Linked DNA regions of Occallatibacter riparius. The protein of the gene in region 1 interacts with the protein of each later gene in a pairwise test. Links are inferred from orthologs where the notes say so. Each region holds a gene or a part of one and is shown on either strand. Other genes may lie near its edges.

The links.
Region 2: the proteins of mobA (region 1) and MOP44_RS01375 interact in binary tests that used the Escherichia coli proteins (3 or more experiments, as listed by UniProt). The link is inferred for Occallatibacter riparius from one-to-one orthologs.

What each region holds. Positions count from the first base shown.
Region 1 is NZ_CP093313.1:4,716,074-4,719,175, reverse strand. Bases 113-2,897 are described here. They hold mobA (molybdenum cofactor guanylyltransferase), read right to left. Parts: upstream 1,920-2,897; coding sequence 1,305-1,919; downstream 113-1,304. Other genes in these bases: MOP44_RS19120 (dipeptidase), read right to left, coding at 1,939-2,897; MOP44_RS19130 (ABC transporter ATP-binding protein), read right to left, coding at 461-1,267. Outside these bases: MOP44_RS19135 (sugar transferase), read right to left, coding at 1-50; more of MOP44_RS19120, read right to left, coding at 2,898-3,102. UniProt on the Escherichia coli protein: Transfers a GMP moiety from GTP to Mo-molybdopterin (Mo-MPT) cofactor (Moco or molybdenum cofactor) to form Mo-molybdopterin guanine dinucleotide (Mo-MGD) cofactor.
Region 2 is NZ_CP093313.1:396,763-400,074, reverse strand. Bases 297-3,291 are described here. They hold MOP44_RS01375 (molybdopterin molybdotransferase MoeA), read left to right. Parts: upstream 297-1,170; coding sequence 1,171-2,412; downstream 2,413-3,291. Other genes in these bases: MOP44_RS01360 (LuxR C-terminal-related transcriptional regulator), read left to right, coding at 3,275-3,291; moaC (cyclic pyranopterin monophosphate synthase MoaC), read left to right, coding at 2,420-2,911; MOP44_RS01380 (acyltransferase family protein), read left to right, coding at 297-886. In the rest of the region: more of MOP44_RS01380, read left to right, coding at 1-296; more of MOP44_RS01360, read left to right, coding at 3,292-3,312. UniProt on the Escherichia coli protein: Catalyzes the insertion of molybdate into adenylated molybdopterin with the concomitant release of AMP.

The DNA.
Region 1 (3,102 bases):
GCGGGACTGACCGTCGCCACGATTCTCTGCCATGAGTTCGACGTAACCATATACCCAACTCGCTTCAGCCAAAGACATCGGCCGCGTTGGTTCGTTTTTCATGCGATCAAGGAACAGCACTGGCTGATTTGCCCGGCGCAACCTAAGTCAACCGATCCGGCATCAACGCAGGATCAGCAGTAAATAGCCCAAGCTCTTCTCACCGGTCTTTGTTGCTTATGTGGGACGCGATCGTTCCAGATCCGCGATCCGTAGAAGAGGGTCCCCACACCAAGGAGCAAAGAGAACAAATCAAACGTTCAAAAGAGGCAGATCCCGCGCTCCTCGCTTTCAATATAAGAGCCCATTGCTTCGGAGCGATTCTCTGTACTGCTGTTCAGTGCACCTACAGGATCGCGCCCCGGGTGCCGCGCTTTCAAGTGAAAACTTCGTTACGACTGTCAATTCGCTCGCAAGCTACTCAATCCATGGGCAGTTCGTAAGCATCGAGCGTCAAAAATTGCTGGATTGCTTCATCCTGAGATTCCATGAACGCCTTCAGCGGTCCGAAGAAGTGCGCCTTGCCCTGGTGCAGGAACAGCACCAGGTCCGCCAACCGCTCCGCGAACCGCATATCATGAGTTACCACAATGCTGGTGTATCCAAGCTGGCTCTTTAGCCGCTGAATAATGCTGCCGAGCCGCCGCGCAATCAGCGGATCAACCATCGTGGTCGGCTCGTCGTAGAGCACGATCTCCGGCTGCGCCGCCAGCGCCCGGGCTATCGCCACAGCACGCCTGCGCCCCGTTGACAGGCTTGCCGGCAGCAGCCCCTCCACATCCGATGCACCCACCAGATCCAACAGCCGGTCAACCACCTGCATGATCTGGTCTTCTTCCAGGCCCCCCTGCTCTCGCAGCGGGAACGCCACGTTCTCGCGCACCGTCAGCGAGTCGAACAGCGCGCCGTTCTGGAAAACCATTGTGATCCGGCGGCGGAGCGCATTCATCTCCGTCTCACTCAGGTCTGTGATCTCCTGCCCTTCTACCCGCACCGAACCCGCGTCGGGCTTCAGAAACCCCATCAAAACCCGCAACGAAACCGATTTCCCCACGCCGCTACGGCCCAGGATGCAAAGCGTCTGCCCCTTTCCGACGTGATAGCTCACGTCTTCCAGGACCGGCCGTCCGCTGAACGAAATAAAGACGTTCTCGAACACGATGACCGGCTCGGCGACCTCCGCCGCGCGCGCTTTCAGCCCATTCCCCGAATTGACCAGATCTGACATCCCTATGTTTCAGCTTACGCGAACACCTATGAGAGCCTCAGCCGGCGCTCAAAGCAGATTCCACTCTGGCGAGGTCTTCCGGCGTATTCACATTCCAGAACCAGCGATATGCAGGCCAGCCGTGCTCATCGCTCAGTGGGACGAACTCCACCGGCACAACTCGCACACCCAACGAACGGAACGCCGCGAACACGCCTAAGCGCCCGGCCTCCAGTTCCGCCCTTAATACGCGCGACGCCTCCCGCCGCACCACCGCTGGAAAAGTCTGGGCAAATCCGTTCAGCGAAGGCACCGTCACCGCCACACCAGTCAGACCTGCATCTTCGATCAGGATTCGAATCAGCGATGCAGGAATCAACGGCAGGTCGACCGGCAAGAACGCGATCAGGTCGGCTTCCGCGACTTCGAGCGCCGAGCAGATACCACCCAGCGGCCCCGCATCCGTAATCTCATCCGGAACTACCGATGAAAAAGGGCTCAAGTCTGCCTTTGCACCCGCAATCTTCGCGAGCAGACCCGCACTCCGCAGCGTGTTTAGCGCCCTGAAAATGAGCGGCTTTCCGGCCAGTTCGAGGAGAGCCTTGTCCCGGCCCATGCGGCTCGACTGGCCGCCCGCCAGTACGAACCCTTCGGCCGACAATAGCGCACTCACGCCGCACCGCAGGTAATGCTCAAGCCGCGGCTTCTTCCAGGAAGCGAATCAGCGACTCGATCCCCAGCCGGAAGTTCTTCAGATTGAACTTCTCATTTGGCGCATGCAGATTGTCATCGGGGAGGCCGAATCCCATCATCACGCTCGACAATCCAAGGTGCCGGTCGAAATCACCCACAATCGGAATCGACCCTCCGGAACGGATGAACACAGTGTCCTTGCCCCAAACCTCGTGCATGGCGCGCACACTTGCCTGGATGTACTTGTTATTGACCGGAATGAGACACGCATCGCCCTGGTGAATCAGCCGAACCGTCACATCTACACCTGCGGGCGCGATCTTTTCGACATACGCCTTGTACTGCTCAAACGCTTTCGCCGGCGTCATGTTCGGCACCAGGCGCATCGAGACCTTCGCCAGCGCCTTCGCCGGAATCACCGTCTTCGCGCCAGCGCCCGTAAATCCGCCCGGCATACCATGCACTTCCAGGGTCGGCCGCGCCCACGTGCGCTCCAGGACGCTATAGCCTTCTTCGCCTACAAGTGTCTTCGAGCCCACCTCGGTCTGGCGATAGTGCTCCTCGTCGAACGGCAGGCTCCTCCACGCCGCAAGCTCTTCCTTGCTCGGCGGCAGCACATCGTCATAGAAGCCCGGAATCAGAATGCGCCCGTTCTCGTCCTTCAGCTTCGCGAGGATGTGCGCCAGCGCCATGAAAGGATTCGGCGCCGCGCCGCCGTACATGCCGGAGTGCAGATCGGTCTTCGCGCCCTTCACCTCAAGCTCGGTATAGATCATGCCGCGCAGTCCCACGCACAGAGTGGGCAAGTCAGGCGCGAACATCTCGGTATCGCTCACCAGCGCGAAGTCCGCCTTCAGATCGGCAGGCTTTGACGCGACGTACTCCGCAATGCCCTCGCCGCCAACCTCTTCCTCGCCTTCGAGCAACACCCGCACATTCAACGGTAGTCCGCCCGTTGCCAGCAGACTCTCAAGCGCCTTCACCTGCATCCAAACCTGACCCTTGTCGTCCACCGCGCCGCGCGCGTACACATTCCCATCCCGCTCAGTCGGTTCGAATGGTGGTGAGAGCCACTCATCGATCGGATCTACCGGCTGCACATCGTAGTGCCCATAGACCAGCACCGTCGGCTTGCCCGCCGCATGCAACCAATCGGCATAGAC
Region 2 (3,312 bases), 4.3 Mb from region 1 along the record:
GCTCCCAGCGCTTCTTGTAACCCTTGCGCTCGATCTGACCGGGTTGCATTTTTTTGGGCTAGACAGCCCGTATGGCCGTCCCCACTGGGAAAGTTTCATCTCCACGGGAATCCTGAGTTCACTCAATGCGTGGACATTCTGCGGCTGTCTTTTCTTCCTGCAAAAGATACTCGTGGAGCCTCTCGGGTCGAACGGTGCGCTTTGGACGCTTTCCTACGAGTTCTGGTTCTATGTCGCTTTCCCGTTGGCTCTAAGTGCGTTAAGTTCCCGGTTCTCCCTGCCTACCCGGATGCTGAATGCGGCTCTACTGATTGGCGCGGGGTTCTTTGTTGGTCACCGGATTTCAGCCTACTTTCTCATCTGGTTGATGGGTGCGGCGCTGCAACTGGCTCCGAAGAAGCTCTCGTCGGAACAGGCGCGACGGTTGACTCAAGTCGGAGTGGCGTTGCTCTTCGTTGTGTCGATGGTCCTGTGGGCAGCGAAGTGGAACCTGTTCGCTTCCGATCTCATTGAAGGCTGCGTCTGCGCAATGCTATGTTACGTAATTCTGCATAAAACCGATCCGGCGAACGAAGGAAGCCTTTACGTGAAAGCAGCCAAGGGCGTGTCAAACATGTCGTACACGCTTTACCTGACGCATCTCCCTATACTGGTGTTCTTTTGCGCCCTGTTCGCTTCGCGGGGCTTTGTTCGGGCACATGACTTGAGAGCATGGATGGTCGTCTCCGCAGTGCTGACGCTAACCTTCGGTATCTGCTATTTGCTTTATCTATGTTTTGAGCGGCGCAGCGATAGAGTGAGGAGCATTATTCTGGCGGCGCATCCATATGACATGATCCGCGACGCGTTCGGCACGGAACCGGAGCCGGGGGTACACTCGAGATAATCTGCCAGCCTTGACTGAAATCTGTTCCAGACAGTGCCCATCACCTATCTCGCATCGCCCCCTGACTACCCGCACCTGCCAAAAATGCCGCTGGCAATAAGCGCCGGGAACCGAAGCCTCAGGGGCGGCGGCAGGATGGTACCCCCGCCCCCGCCGTACCAGAAACGATGTAGCCGTTGAAATTTCAGTCGTACCATGGATTCAAATTATTGGCTATAAACAACTATAAGCATTACCCACCAAGCAGCCCGTCGGCCAAGGCCCGCCCAACTACAATCCAGATCATGGCCTCAGCCGTTCCGAGCTTCCCTGAAGCCGCTCGCGTCGTCTACGACTACGCCTCGAACCTCCTCGCTTGCCACCCCCGCACGGAGCGCCTCGCGCTCGACTCCACCTACGGCTGCATCCTCGCCCAGCCGGTCCGCGCCGACCGTGACATGCCCGCTTTCCAGCGCTCTACCCGCGACGGTTTCGCCGTCCGCGCCGCCGAAGCCTCCGCCCACAAATGGCTCCAAGTCGCCGGTTCCATCCGCGCAGGAGAGCCCCCCGCCGGTCCGCTCCCCACCGCCTCCGCCTGGGAGATCATGACCGGCGCCGCCGTCCCCGAGGGCGCCGACGCCGTCGCCATGCTCGAACACGTCGAGCAGGACGGCAAAAAGGTCCGTCTCATCAAAGGCCGCACGCTCGACCCCGGCGAAAACGTAGTTCCCGCCGCCGCCGAAGCCCACGCCGGCGAGGAACTCATCCCCACCGGAACTCGGCTCGGCCCCTCCCAGATCGCCGCCGCCGCCACCTGCGGCTACGCTCACCTTGAGGTCTTCGTCCGCCCCCGGGTGGCCATCCTCACTACAGGCGACGAGCTCGTCCCCGTCGACACAACTCCCGGCTCCAGCCAGATTCGCAACTCCAACGCTTCCATGCTCGCCGCTCTGGTGGCGCAGAACGGCGGCGAACCCTGGATACTACCCGCTGCAAAAGACAACACCGCCGCCCTCGGGTCCGCTCTCCGCAAAGGCATCGAAGCCGACATGCTCCTCATCTCCGGTGGCGTCTCCGCCGGAAAATTCGACCTCGTCGAGCCGGTCCTCGCCAGCCTCGGTGCCCATTTCCATTTCACTGGAGTCCGCATCCAGCCCGGCAAGCCCTTGGTCTTTGGCGAGATTCCGCGAGCCAAATCACCGCTCGCCTTTTTCGGCCTGCCCGGCAATCCCATCTCCTCCGCCGCGACATTTCTCCTCTTCGGCTCGGCCGTCCTCCGTGCCCTGGCCGGAAACCACCTGCTCGCACCTTTATTCTCCGCCGCTCAGCTCTCCCGCGACGCCAAAGGCAAGCCAAACCTGACCCGCTTCATCCCGGCAGCCTTCAAATCTGATCCGCTCTCCTGCCATCTCCCAGAGGTTGCGCCGGTGCCCTGGCAGGGCTCCGGTGACTTGGCTGCATTCGCACGCGCCAACTGTTTCATCTTCGTACCCGAAGGAATCGACCGCATACCCGCCGGCGACATCGCCCGCATCCTTCCTATATAGAGGACCTATGCCCGACAAGAATCAGCCCAAGCTCTCTCACTACGACGACGCCGGCCAGGCCTCCATGGTCGACGTCAGCGCCAAACTGCCCACCCGCCGCACCGCCACCGCCTCCGCGTTCGTCGAACTCTCCGCTGCAGTTCTCGCCGTACTCCCCCAGAACCCCAAAGGCGACCCCCTCGAAGTCGCCCGTTTCGCTGGCATCCAGGCGGCCAAGCGCACCTCGGAACTCATCCCGATGTGCCACCCACTCCCGCTGACGCATGTCGACGTGCAGGCTCAGATTGAGGGCGAAGGCGTCCGCATCACCGCCACTGCAGCGACCGTAAGCCCCACTGGAGTAGAAATGGAAGCCCTGACCGCAGCCTCGATCGCCGCTCTCACCATCTACGACATGACCAAGGCCCTCGATAAAGGAATCGTGATTCGCCATATCCAGCTCGAAGCGAAAACCGGCGGCAAATCCGGCGACTTTGCCCGTGAAGGCGCCCGAGCATAGTGTGCGCTCGTCTGATCGACCGGCAACACATCTGCACAGCCATTTCTCGGAGCGACAACGAAAACCAAGCTCTTGCGCGACGAACCTCCAACTTCCCGGTATAATCCAAACAGACTTGGAGAGATGGCCGAGTGGCTGAAGGCGGCGGTTTGCTAAACCGTTATACGGGCTAAAACCTGTATCGGGGGTTCGAATCCCCCTCTCTCCGCCATCCCGTCAAAGCAAAATCCGCATAATCAGCTAAATAGATTAGCTTTGAGCCACTTGTCATAAATGGGCCTAAGTCTCCATATTCTCCCGAATACCTCGGATTAGCCTCCTTCACCCCATTTATCGAGCTAATATCTTCGGCCGGCAGAGGAGATCGCCTCGATGTTAGGGATCAGTACGAAGTCAGCCGA